Regions from separate parts of the Colwellia sp. MB3u-55 genome, predicted to be linked through region 2. Evidence: predicted binding sites of a transcription regulator. Region 2 holds the regulator's gene; the other holds the start of a gene.
The links. Region 2 encodes FliA, which starts transcription of late flagellar genes. Its sites were predicted from a motif close to CTAAAGNTNNNNNNNNNNNNGCCGATA; they were not measured.
Positions count from the first base shown of each region.

Region 1: H4J66_RS13320 (DUF5610 domain-containing protein) is a predicted target of FliA. The motif match lies at 1,933-1,959, and genes of this name have one in related genera.

Region 1 covers NZ_JACGUS010000116.1:297,614-304,422, reverse strand. The annotation lists gene H4J66_RS13325 (RNA-binding protein) at 80-523, shown strand; gene H4J66_RS13320 (DUF5610 domain-containing protein) at 584-1,852, opposite strand; gene trmA (tRNA (uridine(54)-C5)-methyltransferase TrmA) at 2,100-3,197, shown strand; gene fabR (HTH-type transcriptional repressor FabR) at 3,203-3,820, opposite strand; gene H4J66_RS13305 (fatty acid desaturase) at 4,050-5,168, shown strand; gene sthA (Si-specific NAD(P)(+) transhydrogenase) at 5,257-6,693, shown strand; gene H4J66_RS13295 (histidine phosphatase family protein) at 6,727-6,809, shown strand, end outside.
Region 2 covers NZ_JACGUS010000122.1:154,751-167,699, forward strand. The annotation lists gene H4J66_RS16860 (VacJ family lipoprotein) at 1-276, opposite strand, end outside; gene H4J66_RS16865 (DUF2802 domain-containing protein) at 390-860, opposite strand; gene H4J66_RS16870 (chemotaxis protein CheW) at 936-1,427, opposite strand; gene H4J66_RS16875 (chemotaxis protein CheW) at 1,519-2,313, opposite strand; gene H4J66_RS16880 (ParA family protein) at 2,321-3,094, opposite strand; gene H4J66_RS16885 (flagellar motor protein MotB) at 3,121-4,095, opposite strand; gene H4J66_RS16890 (flagellar motor protein) at 4,092-4,838, opposite strand; gene H4J66_RS16895 (chemotaxis response regulator protein-glutamate methylesterase) at 4,831-5,991, opposite strand; gene H4J66_RS16900 (chemotaxis protein CheA) at 6,058-8,154, opposite strand; gene H4J66_RS16905 (protein phosphatase CheZ) at 8,168-8,911, opposite strand; gene cheY (chemotaxis response regulator CheY) at 8,960-9,343, opposite strand; gene H4J66_RS16915 (RNA polymerase sigma factor FliA) at 9,395-10,114, opposite strand; gene H4J66_RS16920 (MinD/ParA family protein) at 10,186-11,031, opposite strand; gene flhF (flagellar biosynthesis protein FlhF) at 11,144-12,718, opposite strand; gene flhA (flagellar biosynthesis protein FlhA) at 12,806-12,949, opposite strand, start outside.

The DNA.
Region 1 (6,809 bases), on a different contig from region 2:
ATATTCAAGGCTGGGTAGCAGGGACATTGCAATTTAGTTTTTTAATTTAGAATTTAAAATAATAATTAGGTATTCATATATGAAGTCTCCTCAAGGGTTAACATTTATCGTCGCAGTAATATTTGCTGTAATTGCTTACATTTTATCAACTGTTATTGGCAGCTCACCAGAAATTACTGCGATATTAGTTTTAGTAAGTACTTTTATTGCGCCACTTATAGGTTCATCAACTACTGCAGAAAGTGCTGATGAAGAAATAAAAACGTTATATGTAGGGAATCTACCTTACCGAGCAAATGAATCATCGATCAGAGAGTTATTCTCTGAACATGGTCAAGTTCATTCTGTTCGTTTAATGAAAGATAAACATACTGGAAAGCGTCGTGGTTTTGGTTTTGTTGAAATGTCAGCTGATGCGGCTGATGCGGCTGTTACATCGCTTAATGATACTGAATTTCAGCAGCGTACTTTGAAAGTTCGTGAAGCGAAGGAACGTCCAGAAAAAAGTCTCGAAGAAGAATAACCATTATTCTTGGTAAGTTTTCCTAAATAAACCCACGTTAGCGTGGGTTTATTTTATCTATTAGAGCTTAATGTTGTCAGACCTAACCGTATCTATTACTTTATCGAACTTTTCTTTAGCGACTTTATCGTCACCAAACTCAGCTTTAAAGACCGCATCAAGTAACTGACCAAAAGCATCATCATTCTTAGACAATATTTTATCTGCTTGTTCTTGTAGCTGGTTAAACTGATCTAAAAAGTCAATTAAAGGCCTCAGGTCTTTTCCGACACTAGGCGCTAATTTATCATCCAACTCTGCAACTGCTGTATACGCTTGGCTAACATAACTGGTTTTTGTTTGCTGCAAGTCCATACTAAAACTAGTTATCTGTTTATTATCAAAGCTAAGTTCAACTGCTTTTTCAAAAGCTTTATTAACATCGCCATTAAAGAAGTCTTTTTGTAGTGAATTTACGTCTTTAATTAATGCTTCGATGGCTGCTTTTTCATCATTATCAAGTTCCCCCTCTACGCTATAAGAAAAGTTAATTTCATGATACTGACTACTGGTACTACTATAATTTGTCGATCCCCCTTGGCTACTCTCTTGATACTGGTAAGCTTCTTTACTGGCATATTCTTGTAATTCGCTAAATGATATTGAAACGACATCACCGTCAGTAGTGGTAATACTCAGCTCACTACCTTTTGAATTGCTTGTGTATAATTCGCTATCAATTGCTGTAGACCTGATACTTGGCGTTAACTCCGCTATCTTCTCATTCGATTTATTGGCTGGAGGAAACATTTGTTCATAAAGGTCGTCAATCCCCTTATTAATAAGCGTACGACTTTTTTCTATACCTTGGTTTAAGTCATCGTCAAGCATGGCGAGATCTTTTAAATCGCCTTTTGCTTGATCAATACCTAAATTCGCCCCAGCACGCCCCTGCTCAAACATCTCTTTCAACTTATCCTCACTCACTCCATTTGCTTGGGCAGCTAAAATACTAGAGCTAACAAAGTCCATAACATTACGAACCACTGCTTCGAAATCAAAAAGGCTAGTTGCTGGTTCGCTTTCACTTAACGCTGTTTTGCTGATATCACTCATCACTACATTAGTTGCTTGTGGTCTATCGGTAATCTTTTGAAAATTTGCTGAAATCTGACTAGAAATTGATTGAGATATAATTTTCATTGTAATGGCAGCACGATGGTTTAATGCCAGTGTATTAACTGACTCTGCTGGCATTTCTCGTTTAACGACTTCATTATTTGCTGGTTCACTTTTACGACTTTTCCCTACATAATTCGGCAACCTTGTCTGATTATCAATTTTATTCATTGTTACTCTCCGGTGTCTAATTAAATTTTAATTAGACACAATCAAAGATCTAAAGATCCTTAAATTTAATATGGCTATTATATCGGCATTTTTTCGTAAAACTTTAGGAAAAACTCAGTCTCTTGTAAGAAAATTATAGACAAATGACTAGACAAAGTAATCACAATCGCTAAACTCAGCGCCTCTGTAATACTCACTATAGTTGAGTATAATATTGTTTAATTTTTTCTACGTTTAAGGCTTATATATGTTTAGTCACATTGCACCACAATTTTATGATAAACAACTTGATAACAAACAGGATGATATCGCTAAATTGTTTAGTGATTTTGACTTACCAAATTTTGATGTTTTTCGATCAGAGCCATTAAACTATAGATTAAGAGCAGAGTTTAGAGTCTGGCATGACAATGATGACTTATTTTATATTATGTTTAATAGTGAAACGAAAGAAAAGTATCGCGTCGACACTTTCCCCGTTGCCAGTAAACTAATTAATCAAGCCATGAAAGCCTTGCTTGACGAAATTAAAGATAAACCTTCACTTCGTCATCGATTATTTCAAGTCGATTTTTTATCAACACTCAGTGGCGAGCTTTTAATAAGCTTGTTGTATCATCGACAATTAGATGAAGAGTGGCTAAGTGATGCAGCAACACTAAAAACGACCCTTTCAGCAATAGCCCCTGTTGATATTATTGGCCGTGCTAAAAAACAAAAATTTATCCTTGATAAAGATTATGTCACTGAGAAGTTAACTGTTGGCGATAAAACTTATATCTACGAGCAAGTAGAAAATAGTTTTACACAGCCTAATGGGCACGTTAATGAGCAAATGCTACTTTGGGCAAAGCAAGGCACACAAAATATCGATGGTGACTTAATAGAACTCTATTGTGGTAATGGTAACTTTAGTATCGCACTCGCTGAAAACTTTGATCGGGTTTTAGGGACTGAAATATCGAAAACGTCAGTAAAATCAGCACAAAATAATATCGCCGCAAACCAGTTAACCAATGTTGATATAATAAGAATGTCCAGTGAAGACTTTAGTCAAGCCATGAACGGTGAGCGAGTATTTCGTCGTTTAGAAGGTTTCGATCTCAAAAGCTATAATTACGATACCGTATTAGTTGATCCACCAAGAGCAGGCCTTGACCCTGATAGCGTAGAGTTAGTTAGCCGATTTGAACGTATTGTCTATATCTCATGTAATCCTGAGACATTAAAAGAAAACTTAGTTGAACTAATAAAGACACACAATATTGAAAAATTTGCGTTATTTGATCAGTTTCCATATACCCACCATGTTGAAACAGGTGTGATACTTTCACGTAAAAAGTAAAATTTTTACTTTTTTACTCCCCTATTGCTAAATTCAGCAGCTCCCCGTGCTATAAAGCGCAGCTGCTGAATGGTTCGCATTGATATTTGTCGACGATCCTCTTTATCAACATCTAACGCATCAGAACCAGCACTAAATACGATAGTCACCGCTGCATCGGCTTGTAAAAAAGCCACATCTGCATTCAACTTATTTGCTTGCTGTAGATAATCACATAATTCTAAAGTGAAATAACGCACTTCTCGATTTACCGCCGCTCGAAAAGCAGCTGATGTTCCAGAACGCTCTCGTAATAATAAGCGAAATATATTACCATTACTTTCAATAAACTCCATAAAGGTGACGACAGATATTTGAATGACAGAACCGCCTTTTTCAATACGTTGGCGAGCTTGTCGCATTAATTGACGCAAAGTTAAACCCGCTTCATCGACCAGCGTTAAACCTAGTTCGTTCATATCAGAGAAATGTCGATAAAATGATGTTGGTGCTAAGCCAGCCTCTTTAGCGACTTCCCGTAAGCTTAAACTCGAAAAGCTACGCTCACTACTTAACTGCCCAAGAGCAGCATCAATTAATTGCCGACGTGTTTTTTCTTTTTGCTGTGCCCGGATCCCGCTCATGACTTCATTAACCTATACTTTAGCCTGTTTATATCATACTGAATTTTCATCTATTTACTAGAAACTTGATCACTAACATCGACATTTAAATACAGTATTATCGATTAAAGATAAAAAATTTAATAAAAATTACCTTGACTGAAAAGTGATCAAAGTTAAAATAGAGTACACGTGTACACTGAAATAATTTACTTAGTGTTTGTTTTTTTACTGATGGAATTCTTATTACATGAATAAACCTAAAATCGTTTGGCTAAATTTTAGTGTGTTTTTAATTACCTTTTTAGTTGCCGCAATTGGCGTCCCGTATCGTGCAATAACACACGGTTTTGATACCACTGAACTTGTAGTAGCACTATGCTGCTTTATCTATTGTGGTATGTCTATTACTGCTGGCTATCACCGATTATGGTCGCACAAAAGCTATCAAGCACATGCTTCGCTACGTTTCATTTTTGCACTAGGTGGTGCATTTGCCTTACAAAATAGTATATTACATTGGGCTTCTGATCATAGAGTTCATCATAAGCATGTCGATAATAATGACAAAGATCCCTATTCAGCTAAAAAAGGCTTTTGGTATTCACATATCGGTTGGATGCTGCGTGAGTATCAAGCGCATCGATATGCTAATTACGACAATACCCGTGATTTACAAAAAGACGCTATTGTAATGTGGCAGCACAGAAATTATTTGTTGCTAACAATATTGATGAACTTTGGTGTACCTATTTTATTTGGTTTATGGCACGGCGATATTATTAGTAGTTTACTTTTAGTCGGTTTCTTGCGACTAGTGTTAAGCCATCACACTACTTTTTTCATTAATTCTTTGGCACATATCTGGGGGAAACAAACTTACACAGAAAGAAATACTGCACGAGATAATGGCTTTCTTGCTTTTTTAACCTTTGGTGAGGGCTATCATAACTATCATCATATTTTTGAAAATGATTATCGTAACGGCATTCGTTGGTGGCAGTTTGATCCAACTAAATGGTTGATTAAAGGTTGTGAATTTTTGAAGCTTACCTCAAAACTGCGGACTTACCCAGATGACAAAATTGAAAAAGCGCGCTTAGCTATGGTACTTAAACGTAGCCAGAAGAAGTTACTCTCTCATCCAAATGCGGAACAAATGCGAGAAAAACTACAGCAAGAATATGATTTACTCATTAGTAGAATTAATGACTACTATGATGTGCGTAAAAAATTACTTGCCAGTAGGCGCGATAAATTAATCGCCGACGTTGAGAGCTCTGAATTAGCAGCGCAATACCAAGAATTTAAGCAGCACTTGGCAGACCAACAACAGCATTTTCAACGCTTATTAACCCAACTGGCATAAACCCCTTAGATTAATAAGCTTTTACATGGTCAGACGTCTAAATTCCTGCTAAAATTTTTTTATCTTAGTAGGAATTTAAGGCAAGATTTTGGCAACTCAAAATAAAGCTAAAACGAAGAAGAAAACAAATAACGATTACGATTACGATGCAATAATTATAGGTACCGGACCCGGTGGCGAAGGTACGGCTATGGAGCTATCTAAAAAAGAAAAACGTGTTGCTATTGTTGAACGATATAAAGACGTTGGCGGTGGTTGTACGCATTGGGGAACTATTCCTTCAAAAGCTTTACGTCAAAGTGTTAGCCGACTCATTGAGTATAACGCGAGTCCACTTTTTAGAGGGCATGAAAAAGCAAAACACTTAACGTTCCCAGCTATTCTTAAACATGCCTCTTCGGTTATTCGTAAACAAGTTCAGTTACGCAGTGGCTTTTATGATCGTAACCGCGTTGAACTGATTTCGGGTGAAGCATCTTTTATTGATGCCCATACGCTTAGAATAGTGAATAACGAAGGCGCTATTGAGCAAATTACGGCAAAGCAAATTGTTATTGCTACGGGTTCACATCCCTATCGACCTAAAGATATTGATTTTAACCATCCGCGAGTCTATGACTCAGATACCATCTTATCGCTTAAGCATGATCCCCGTTCTATCATTATTTATGGTGCTGGTGTTATTGGTTCCGAATACGCCTCTATATTTAGAGGTTTAGGTGTAAAGGTAGATTTAATTAATACCCGAGATAGACTGCTTTCTTTTTTGGATGCTGAAATGTCTGATTCACTCAGCTACCACTTATGGAATAATGGTGTAGTGATCCGTCATGGCGAAGCGATTGCACGAGTTGAAGCATCCGACGACTCTGTGGTTGTTCATTTAGAATCGGGTAAAAAAATGCGCGCCGACTGTTTACTCTTTGCTAATGGGCGAACAGGTAATACCGCCGACTTAAAAGTTGAAAATGCAGGGTTATCAGCAGATGGGCGTGGGCAACTAAAAGTCAACGATCAATATCAAACCAGTGTCGACAATATATATGCGGTAGGTGATGTCATTGGTTACCCAAGCTTAGCCAGTGCCGCTTATGATCAAGGCCGGTTAGCGGCTTCAGCGATGATAGATCACCAAAGTACAGCAAAACTTATTGCTGATATTCCTACAGGTATCTACACGATTCCAGAGATAAGCTCTGTTGGTAAGACAGAACAAGAACTGACCGCGGCAAAAATTCCGTATGAGGTTGGTCGCGCCCAGTTCAAACATTTAGCAAGAGCACAAATATCAAATAGTTTAGTCGGTTCACTGAAGATACTTTTTCACAGCGAAACTAAAGAAATTTTAGGTATTCATTGTTTTGGTGAAAATGCGGCTGAAATCATTCATATTGGTCAAGCAATTATGCAACAAACCAATGGCGGTAACACCATTGAATACTTTGTTAATACCACGTTTAATTATCCAACGATGGCTGAGGCATTTCGTGTTGCTGCATTGAATGGTTTGAATCGTTTATTTTAATAGTGAATAAGCATAAATCGAAAAAGGTATGTTATGAATAAATTAATTTTACTGTTAATTTTTTTTATCAACATACCTTTTTTAATCGTTAATGCGACTGAAAACGCTTATGTACA
Region 2 (12,949 bases):
TAAGGCAACATTATGTAACCCAGACCTAAAATCTGTTGGCATATATTCAACATACGCTTGGGCTGTTGGTTTAAGTACATATTTGTCTGCATAATCCCAGGTAAAAGTCCAAAACGGTCGATTAATCGACTCTAATGGATCTTTAGGATCTGAAACACTAGCACTATTTTCAGTAGGTGTTGATGAACAGGCAGAAATAACTAAAGCCAGTAGAATGATCACAATTTTTTTTGTTGGGTTATTGAACAAATAAGAAAATATAGCGGCTACTTTCACTTAGCGTCCTTGATATAGAGTAAAAAAATAATAACGCAGTTTACCACGCAAGAATGCAATGCAACATAAATCTTTAACTATTTATCTGTGGTAAAAGCATAAAATGATTGGTTTTAAGAAGGCGATGTTTTATTTCTGTGGACAGATATTAACATCTCAGCTTCAGCAAGTGGGATATCACATTCTCGAACGACTTCATCTATCTCTGCACCTAACTCAACGAGTTTAAAAGCACGTGAATAGAGTTTATCTTGCGGTTGCTGATTTTGAAATTGGTCGATTAATTGCTTTTGTAGCACACTCTCTTGTTGCAGTGTTTTAATACGATGTTCAAGTTGTTTACTGACTTGCTCGTTTTCTAACTGCAGACTTTCAAGCTTATGATTAAACTCAAGCAATTTTTTATTTACTGTATTGTGTGACGACTGTAGCTCATTTATAAACAACTCTTGCGTTTCAAGTTGTGTTTTTAACACTTTATGGGCTCGATAAAAATAAGTTTTTTGTCGATATATATAACCGATTAGCACTATAAAAAGCACAAAACTGCTAACTGAAATAAAAAGTGGCGAGATAATAAACATAAACGCTTCTTAAACCATTACAAATAAATAAAGCCTGATAAGTCAGGCTTTATTTAAAGAGACCTAATAAACAGCCTAGAACTGTTTAAGTTCATCCCATTCGTCGTCAGAAAGTAACTGATTTAGGTCGACTAAAATCAATAACTCACCTTCTCTGTTTGAAACACCTTGAATGAATCGTGCACTATCGTCATTACCAACATTCGGAGCATCATCTATCTCAGAATTTTTTAAGTAAACAACTTCAGCGACACTATCTACCAAAATCCCAATAACTTGTTTTTCAGCTTCAATGATAACAATACGAGTATTGTCAGAAATATCCGCAGGTTTAAGCCCAAAGCGTTGTCTGGTATCAATAACAGTAACAACGTTCCCTCGCAGATTAATGATACCTAATACATATGTAGGTGCACCTGGCACCGGTGCAATTTCACTATAGCGCAAGACTTCTTGCACTTGCATTACATTAATACCGTAGGTTTCACTATCGAGCTTAAAGGTTACCCATTGCAACACTTCATCGTTGTCTACGTTTTCCTTTGCATTACGTCTATCATCAGCCATACAGCCTGCCTCTTAAATATCTTATTGAAAATCAATCTGTTTGATTATTCTTCTAGTGTATATAGTATAATACTATCTGAAGATCTAGCCATTAATCTTGGTTAATATTTGCGCCTGCGTCAAGTAACTTAATCAAAGAATCAACATCAAGCAGTGCACACATACGTTCTTTGACTAAACCGGCTAACCAAGGTCGCTTGTTCGGTAGGTCTAACCATTTTACATCTTCTTGCTCTAAGGTCACTGTATCGACTAATGTTTCCGCCGATAATCCCCAATGACTATTACCTAGCATGACAATATATTGATAGTTTAACGAATTTATTAACGCTTCGTCACATTTTTCTGGCATTACCCATAAAGCGGTATTCACTACGTTAATTTTCTCATCTCGATGTAACATAACACCGGTAAACCATTTAGGCTTACCCATGAGACTCGTTGTCTTGTCTTCGTTATGTATGCCCCCCAATTCAATCAAGGGTACTGCAATCGTTAAACCCGCAACATTAAAGAACATCGCTTGAAAACTACCCTTTCGATAATTCTTACTCTGATGAACAATTAATGGCTGATCACTTTTTCTTGTCTTAAGCGGTTCATCAAGAGTCAATGGTGTTTTTTCTTTGACTTTTTCCTGAACTTTTTCTTCAACTATTTTAGGTCGTTCATCTTTCACAGAACTTTTTACAGTATAAACAGGTTCATCTACTGGGTCGGCAATACGCTCAGTAATATCAATTTTTTGCAAAAGTTTTTCTAACGGTTGCTGATATTTTGCTTTTACAGCAATAATTGGCAGGTCAGATTCTTGCTGATCTTCAGTCAACAATTCTGATAAATAATTCTGCATTAGTTTCTTACTTGCAGCGAGTGACTTTGCCATTGGACAATTAACCTAATTTTTGCAGTTCTAATAAACTGCTTAGTAGTTTTTTATATGCACTAACACCACGTGTTAACGGTGCGTAATCTGAAGGTACCTGCATTGCATAACTGGCATTTCTAAAATTAGTATCGACAGGTATAACACCAGCCCAAACACTATCATCGTATAACTCTTGTAACTTTCTATAGGTCAGTAATGATGCTTTAGTACGTTTATCAAACATGGTCGGCACTATGGTATATTTAAACGGCTTATCTTGCTCAACTTGCATAATATCCATTGTTTTCATCATGCGGTCTAAGCCTTTCAAGGCTAAGAACTCAGTCTGCACTGGCACAATAATACGTTGCGATGCCGCCAAAGCATTCACCATCAGCACACCTAAAATCGGTGGGCAATCGATTAAGACATAATCATATTCATCGGCTATTTTTATCATCGCTTTTTTCAACACTAAGCCCATACCACCTTTATTACCGAGTGAACGGTCTAAAGTGGCTAAGCCCATAGTTGCCGGGAGTATATCTATATTGTCGTATTTCGTTGGACATAAGCTTTGCATTATTTGTTCTTTGGTTGAAACTTGAACAAATAAATCGTAAACACTTAACTCAAGATCTTCAGATTCGATACCAAAATAATAACTCAAAGAAGCATGGGGATCAGTATCTACCAACAACACTTTATAGCCCTGCTCAGCTAATAACCCACCTAAGGAGATTGTTGTTGTGGTTTTACCAACGCCACCTTTTTGATTTGCTACGGTCCATACTACCAAGTTGCTAACCTACTTATTTCGTTATGCTAATTATTGTTCTGCTCAGAAGAGGGGTTGTCATCTTCTCGTGTTGTAATTCTAATGCCACCGTTATCAAGTCTTATGATACGTATTTCATTATCCTCATCACCATTATCTATCTGCTTTATAGCTTCGACGTCTTTAATGCTGATGGTAGGGGTCGCAAGTAAATTTGACTTTTCTAAACCATACTTTGATATAGCAATAACAACACGACGGTTTTGAGCGCGCCCTTGTGCTGTTTCATTATCTTCTCGTGGGTAATATTGCCCATAACCCTCAATGGCCATTCGAGCAGGGTCAAGGGATAAGTATTCAAGCACTCTTAAAATAGCAGTTGCTCTAGAAACTGATAATTCCCAATTAGAAGAAAATATCTCAGTATTAATTGGTTCGTTATCAGTATAGCCCCTTACACGAATAAAATTACTGGAAGAACCAATTACATCATAAATAACCGCAAGTATTGTTGTCGCGTTGTTGGTTGCTGATGATGAGCCACTGGGGAAAAGCATACCGCTGTTTAATTCTATTTCTAACCAATCGCCATCAATCTGCAGTTGCGCATAACCTGATTCGATTAATTCGAACAAGGCGGTATGTAATTCTTTTTCTAGTGACGTTAGATTAGTGCCTACCTGACTGTCAGAAACATTAGATAGTGTTTTCTCACCGTCAAAAAGTTCAGGGCCAGCCACATCTAAAATACCATTGCCATACAAGCGCTTATTCGTTTTTGAGGTGTTAACATCGAGGATGTCCTCACCATGCCCCCGATTTTTCGGTAATTTATCATTGGCTTGAAAAACTTTACCTATCGATTCTGTCGCAGATTCAAAGGGCTCGTCATTAACCATTGCCATCGCATATAAGACAACAAATAAAGCGAAGAGCAAGGTCATATAATCGGCATATGAAACTAACCATCTGTCGACATTATCATTTTCGACTGAATGTCGGCGTTTCCTTAAGTGGTTCATTGCTCTAACCGAAAGGCCGACAACTTGTTTTCAATGGCATGTGGATTTTCTGCTAATGCAATAGAGATAAGGCCTTCAGCAATCATTTCGCGGTACATCGTTTGCTGGTGTATAATAGCCTTTATTTTATTAGCAACGGGTAGGTAAATTAAATTGGCAAAACCGACACCGTAAATAGTCGCAATAAAAGCTGTTGCAATGCCTTGCCCCAGTAAAGTTGGATCGGTAAGGTTACTCATCGCATGAATGAGGCCAAGTACCGCTCCTAAAATACCTATGGTAGGACTGTAGCCGCCCATAGACTCAAAAACATGAGCAGAGCGCAAATTATGCTCGCGATAAAGATCTAAATCTAATTCTAATGAGACACGCAAATTGTCTACTTCTATACCATCAACTAATAAGTTTAGCGCTTTATTGGTATAAAAATCTTGTTCTTCTTCGGCAATATTTTCCAGTGATAAATATCCAGATTCTCGTGCTTTTTCAGACCAAGAAACTATCGAATCAATGCCTTGGTTGATATCATACTTTGGTGGATAAAATATCCACTTTAATAAAGACAACGCATGAAAAAATTGCACTGAAGATGATTGTAACATTACAGCCCCTAAAGTACCGCCAAAGACAATGATAAAGGCAGGTAACTCAAATAACGCAGCAAGGGAGCCACCGTCAAGAATAAAACCTAAATATATGGCAGTAATTGCGACAAAAAGCCCAGCAACGGTTAACTTATCCATGGTCAACTTCCTTGATAATACTTTGGCTGATATCTTCTAATGCTAAAGATAAAACAGAAATACCGGCAACGGTAACGGCTTGCGGCATACCATAAACCACACAAGAAGCTTCATCTTGTGCCCATATTGTCGCTCCTTTACCTTTTAGCATGCGAGCACCTTCTCGACCATCAGAGCCCATACCGGTCAGTACAACACCCAATACTGAGCCACCAAATACTTTAGCTGCTGAGCCAAAACTCACATCAACACTTGGTTTAAAAGCAATCTTTTCAGACTTATCTTCTATAATTTTTAATTTTGCTAATTTTGGCGTGCCGTCAATAATCATTTGCCTGCCACCAGGCGCTAGGTAAGCGCAACCAGGTTTTAAAATATCCCCATCTTCTGCTTCCTTGACATTAATATTGCACAAGGTATTTAAACGATTGGCAAAAGCAAAAGTAAAAGCAGCGGGCATATGCTGTATTAAAATAATGGGTAACGGAAAGTTTTGCGGCAATTGCGTTAATATTTTTTGTAAGGCAATTGGCCCCCCCGTTGATGTACCTATAGCGAGTAGTTGATAACTTTTACCTGAGCTTCTTTTAACAACCTGACTGCGAATACTTTCGCTTTGATGCGGTTCAGTTTTAGTTGTACGCAGCGGAGTTCTCGATTGAATTTCGAATTGATTTACAGGTTTAGTAGCCGTTGAAGAGAGGCTAATTCTTGACGCGTGTGCTTTTACTGCCAGTTTTCTTTTCAATAAACCGTTAGTCTTAGCTAATTGAACCACTCGTTGACGCAGCACACTACCCGCATCATCAGTTGTTTTGGCTATTTCACTAAATTTTTTCGGGAGAAAATCAAGTGCTCCAGCTTCTAAGGCCTCGAGGGTCGCATTAGCACCTTGATGAGTGAGCGATGAAAACATTAAGATTGATGTTGGTGCTTTTGCCATTATTTGTTTCACAGCTTCAATACCATTAAGTAATGGCATTTCTATATCCATGGTGATCACATCAGGCTTTAAAGACACAGCCTTTTCAACAGCATCTTTACCATTTACAGCAACATCAATAACAGTAAGGTTCGGATCTTTATTTAAAATATCGGTAACTCGACGTCTAAAGAAACTCGAGTCATCAACAACCAACACCTTATAGGGCATTTATTATCTCATTTGTTATTATGAATGAAAAAGCCCTAATAAAATTTAGTAGGGCTTTATTATGCGTTAAGAGCGTAATCTTTTATTAACAACAGATTTTTTTGCGTAAAACTTCAGCATGTTAGGTACATCAATAATTAACGCGATACCACCATCGCTGGTAATTGTTGCGCCAGCCATACCTGGTGTGCCGTGTAATAAACGGTCGAGTGGTTTTATCACCACCTCTTCTTGACCAATTAAACTGTCGACCACAAAGCCAACTTGCTGATTGCCCAATTGAACGATGACCACATGACCTTTTTCTCTTGGCTTTTCAACAAAATCACGAACTAACCACTTATCTAAGTAAAAGAGTGGTATCGCCTTTTTACGAACAATAATGGTTAGTTGTCCATCAACAACGTTGGTCGTGGTTAAATCAAGATGAAATATTTCATTGACACCAGCAAGTGGCAAGGCAAATGTTTGTTTACCAACAATAACCATTAATGTCGGTAAAATAGCTAACGTTAACGGTACTTTAATCTCTAAGATTGTACCTACGCCCATTTCAGAATCTATACTTACCGTTCCGTTTAACTGGGTAATTTTAGTCTTGACTACATCCATGCCAACACCACGGCCTGAAACTTCTGAAATCTCAGTCTTGGTAGAGAACCCTGGAGCAAAAATCAAACTAAAAGCTTCTTTATCTGTCATTCTAGCAGCTGAATCAACATCTAGAACTCCACGAGTAATCGCAATTTCTTTGAGCTTTTCTGCATTCATGCCAGCACCATCATCTTTGATGGTTAATAATATATGATCACCCTCTTGAGAAGCAGAAAGCACCACGACACCTTCTCTTGGTTTACCTAATGCTTCGCGCTTATCGGGCATTTCTATACCGTGATCTACAGAGTTTCGCACCAAATGCACTAATGGATCAGCGAGTGCCTCAACAAGGTTTTTATCCAGATCGGTTTCTTCACCTTTAAGGACTAATTTAATTTCTTTATCTAAACTGCGCGCTAAATCTCGAACAACTCGAGGAAATCGTCCAAAGACTTTTTTGATTGGCTGCATACGGGTTTTCATTACCGCACCTTGCAAATCAGTCGTTACCGCATCAAGATTAGAAACAGCTTTTGTTAAATCTTCATCCTCTTTAGTTAAGCCTAAACTTGATAAGCGATTTCTCACTAAAACAAGCTCACCCACCATATTCATAATTTGATCAAGACGTTTAGTGTCAACTCTAACAGTCGTTTCACCCTGCATTGCTTTAGCAGGTGCTTTTTCTGGTACTGGCGCTTTAGCGACAGGTTTAGCTGCAGGCGCTACAATTGCTGTCTTCGCGGCTGGTGTTTGAGCAACAGGAGTTGGTGTTGGTGCGCTAGGTGCTGGAGTAACCGATAATTTTGGCGCTTGACCTTGACCATGTAATTCGTCTAATAAGGCTTCAAAGTCATCGTCACTTATTTCATCTGATGAACCGCTATTTGATGAAGATGGCTTACTTGAATTATTAGCAGCGACTTCGGGCGAAAAAGCCCCTTGACCGTGAAGTTCATCAAGCAAGGATTCAAATTCGTCATCTGAAATATCATTGCTGTCTGAAGACGTTGCTGTTGCTGCATGTGCTGGCGTTGAAGCTGAGCCACCACCATGGAGTTCGTCAAGAAGCCGTTCAAATTCATCTTCTGACATTTCGTCGCTAGAAGAAAAGCTTTCGCTTTCATGAGTAGCGACTGCTTCAACAGCTACTGGCGCAGGCACTTGATCTTTGCCTTCGGGTTGGCTTAAACGATGCAGTTCTGCAAGTAATTGAGCATCTGCTTTATCAAGTTTTTCGCCGTTTTGAACTTGTACAAACATTTCATTTACAACATCAAGCGCTTGTAAAATAACATCCATTAAGCTGGCACTAACACTACGTTGGTTGGTACGTAACAGATCGAAAATATTTTCCGCGCCATGACATACGTCAACTAAATTATGTAATGCTAAAAAACCAGCCCCACCTTTAACGGTGTGAAATCCTCTAAAAATAGCATTTAATAATTCGGCATTATCAGGGTCGTTTTCAAGTTCTACGAGTTGTTCCGAAAGCGTTTCAAGTATTTCTCCAGCTTCTATTAAAAAATCCTGAAGAATCTCTTCATCTTGCTCAAATGACATCCAGCAACTCCTATTAAAATCCTAAACTTGATAAAAGGTCATCAACATCATCTTGGTCAGCGACAACATCATCACGTTGTGCTGCATTAACGATCGGGCCTTCAACTAAGTTATCACCTACTTTAGGTTTACTTCGTTCTGCATTACTATCTGTCGTAATACCAAAAGCGGTTAGCATACCAATTAAGCTATCCTCTACTTCACGAACTAGATCAATAACTTTACGAATAACTTGTCCGGTTAAATCTTGAAAATCTTGCGCCATCAAAACATCAGTCATTAAATCATGCATACGCACTGATTCTCTATCTGTCGTTTTTAATAATAAATCTATATCAACACATAAACTTTTAAATTCGGTTAATTCCAATTTGTTATGCATTAATTTTTGCCATAACGGATTAACAGCCTTTATTTGCTTTTGTATTGTATCCACAACGGGAAAAATAGATTCTACAGCATCCATGGTTTTATTAGCAGCTTCTTCCGTTCGCGTTATAACGTAATTTAGACGTTCTTGAGCATCGGGGATATCTGCTGTCGCTAAATCATTTAACCTAGAATCTAATTGAAAATTATTTAATGAGTCATGTAGTTGACGAGTCAGCTTGCCTATTTCAACAAACAATTCAGAATTAATTGGATTTTGAATTTCAGCAATTAATTCATCTGCCTTGTCTTGTTGACCACTTTCTAAATATTCGACCAATAGCTTTGCTTCTTCCAAAGAAACATGCACATTTGTATTCGCACTCATGCAAAAACCTCACGTTTAGATTAATTAATTATCTATCTAATTAATGAATTAACCTAAGCGTTGAAATATTTTATCTAGCTTGGCGTTTAACGTCGCTGCGGTAAATGGTTTTACAATATAGCCATTAACACCCGCTTGAGCCGCCATCACAATTTGTTCTTTTTTGGCTTCAGCAGTGATCAGCAAAACTGGGATATGTGATAATTTTGCATCGGCACGGATGGCTTTGAGCAAATCAATACCTTGCATACCTGGCATATTCCAATCAGTTACAACAAAGTCAAAAGAGCCTTCTTTTAACATCGGTAAAGCAGTGCTACCGTCATCTGCTTCTGAAATGTTAGTGAAACCTAAATCTCGTAACAAGTTTTTGACGATACGTCTCATCGTTGAAAAATCATCAACAACAAGAACTTTCATATTTTTATCCAAGGCACCCTCCGGTGAGAACATTTTAAAATTGTAATTATATGTATATTCTACTCAACTTTGCCAAGATTGCATACGTCCTTTTAACCTATGCATCGCTTGACTGTGAATTTGGCTAACACGCGACTCACTTACATCAAGCACTTGACCAATCTCTCGAAGATTTAATTCTTCGTCGTAATATAGTGACAGTACTAGAGCTTCGCGTTCGGGTAAAGTGGAAATGCATGCTGTTAACGATTTTTTAAAAACTATTTTTTCAAAATTATCATAGGGATCGTTATTATTCACATCTTCCATATTCGATATAGCATCTGCCCCCGTACTTAAGTCTTCAATACCAATTATTTTACCAGTACTGACCTCACTTAGAATATGATGGTAGTCATTTAACGAAATATCAAGTTTTTCAGCAACTTCAATATCAGTTACATCACGACCTAAACTTGCTTCAAGCAATTTTATCGCTTCACTGACCATGCGGCTATTTTTATGAACAGAGCGGGGAGTCCAGTCACCACGGCGTATTTCATCAAGCATAGCACCACGGATACGGATACCAGCAAAGGTCTCAAAACTTGCACCTTTGCCGTGATCAAAATTATTAGACGCTTCAAGCAGGCCTATCATGCCTGACTGGATAAGGTCATCAACCTGCACGCTCGCAGGTAACCTTGCTAATAGATGATAAGCGATTCTTTTAACTAAAACTGTATGCTGCGAAATTATAGCAGATTTATCAGTTTGAATACTGTAAGCATTTGATTTTACCACTATCGCTCACTCGCTAAATTATAGGAAAGATAAAGAACTTTCAACAAACTACTCATATCTGATTACTATTGTTATTGATGTTCTAACAATTGTTCAATAAAAAACTCTAAATGACCTGATGCTTCTTTAGGCACTGGCCATTTAATTAAATTACCTGCTAAAGATTTAAAAGCAACCGCTGCAGGCGATTGTGGATAAGCTTCAACAATTGCTTTTTGTTTTCTAACGGAATTTCTTATATTTTCGTCAAATGGAATCACCGCAACGAGTTCAAGTGCAACATCTAAAAATCGATCGGTAACTTTAGAAAGCTTACCAAAGAGTTGCTGTCCTTCTCTTGGTGTTCTCACCATGTTGGCAACAACTTTAAATTTAAATACGCCATGATCTCGACTTAATAATTTCATTAAGGCGTAGCAATCAGTAATAGAGGTAGGTTCATCACAGACCACTAACATTACATCTTGTGAGGCACGGCAAAAGCTTAGTACCATATCGGAAATACCGGCTGCAGTGTCAACAATAAGTACATCAAATTTTGTGTTCATATCACTAAAAGCGCGAATTAAACCCGCATGTTCAGCTGGCGTTAAATCGACCATAGATTGTGAACCTGACGTAGCAGGAATGATATTAATGCCAGCGGGACCTTCAATAATTATATCGTCTAATTCACATTCCCCAGAAAGCACATGTGATAAGTTACGTTTTACCCGCAAACCTAGCATAACATCGACATTAGCCAAGCCTAAATCGGCATCTAAAACTAAAACTCGTTGTCCTAATTGTCCAAGTGCAATAGCGGTATTAAGCGAAACGTTAGTTTTACCTACTCCGCCTTTACCACCAGATACAGCAATAACTTTTACCGGAGCTGAATTTTGCATTTTTCTTAAGCCACTTGCTTGATCATTCATTTATCGTCTTTCTCTACTTTCTTACGAATAGCCATCAATTTAATTTAGTATAACCCTATAATCATTTATTCTGCATATTTTTATAGTCTTAAAATCACATATTTAGAACATGTTATGGAAATACAGCTGTATTAGCACTCATCGGTGCTGTTCGCCAATTTATTGGATTATTAATTTGATTTTTCGCGCTCATTTTATCTGCTAGCGTAACGAGTTTTTCAGCATTTGCAACTTTAATATCTTCAGGAACTCTTTGTCCATCCGTTAAGTAGCCTATCGCTAAACCGTTTTGAATCGAAGTGGAAATTATTTCCCCTATGCTAAGGCTTTCATCAAGTTTAGTATAAATACAGCCTGCTAAAGGTACTTTTTTAAAGCGATCAACATTTTCTTGCATAACTCGTTGCTGAGTATTAGCCGCTAACACTAAATAATTGCGAATTCTGACCCTTGCATTAGAAACTAAAGTGGTTAGGTGTTTAGCTAAACGCATATCACGTTGCCCCATACCTGCAGTATCAATAAGTATTAGTTTCTTTTTGGAGAACTGTTGCAACAATGTATCTAAGGTTTTAGCATCACTGGCAAGCTTTACATCACAACCAATAATTCGCCCGTAAGTAGCTAATTGTTCAAATCCAGCAATACGGTAATTATCTGTTGAGATCATCACCACTTGGTCTGCGCCATGAATCTGAGCAAACCGCGCTGCGAGTTTAGCGACGGTAGTTGTTTTACCTACGCCGGTAGGTCCCACTAATGAAACCACACCACCACGATGAATAATGTCATTATTAGTGGTATTAATTTGTTGGCTGATAAATTTCTTCGCTAATAACCAAGTATCTTGGTCATTTTTTTGTGCTGGTATATAGCCTGCAATTTGATCTGAAACTTGTTCGCTCATACCCAAAGACATTAGTCGATTAACCAACATCGCGCGAGTGGGATCTTTTTGCGCCATATCCTGCCACATTAACCCCGAAATTTGGTGTTCTAATAATTCACGAATAGAAGACATTTCGTGTTTCATCTTCTCTAAGTCGGCGTTATTTACATTTTGTGGCGGTAACCCATCGGTTACTAAAGACTGTGCTTGGTTCATTACCGGCTGTTGATAGGAGTCGCTTGATTGTTCATCACCTTGTTCTTGGCTATTTTGCTCCAAACGGTCGGTGAAGCTTTTAAATTGCTGCTCAATATTACTTGACGGTGTTGGCGTTGAAACTGGCACTGAGTTACTAGGGTTATTTAGCTTAGCGGCTGCCTGGACAATTTTATCATGCTGAACTTGATTAATACCTTGACCAATATTTGCAGGTGCTTGCTGAACTTGACGGCTTAATAAAGCCGCTAAACTGTCTGAGGGTAAGCGGCTATCTTCTGCTGTAGAGTTGTGCGAAACACTAGGACTGGTCAAGGGATTATTTTGTCTAATATTGACTACATCATTGTCTATCGAACGGTCAAAACTTTTTGTTGCTTGCGCTGTAGAGTTGTTTTCACGAGAATTTTGCATTACAGGTTGTGTTGCTTTAATTTCTACGTTGTTGTCAACCGCAGCCATTAATTCAACGCCTTCAGGTACACGTTTATTTGACATAATCACAGCGTCAGCACCTAGCTCGTCTTTGATTTGTGTCAGCGCACTTCTCATATCTTTTGCTACAAAACGTTTAATTTTCAAAACTAACCCCTTATCAACTGCAATTGCTATTAATGATTGATTCATTTAACCGCAAATATTTTCTGCTGTTCATTACTGACATTGTAATTATTGACCTATGGCGCTGACTATCTTTATCTGCTTATCATCTGGAATTTCTTGGTACGAAATTACCCGCAAACCTGGAATAGTATATTTAACAAATTTAGCCAGTACCGCTCGTAAAATCCCTGAGGTTAACAATATTGGCGT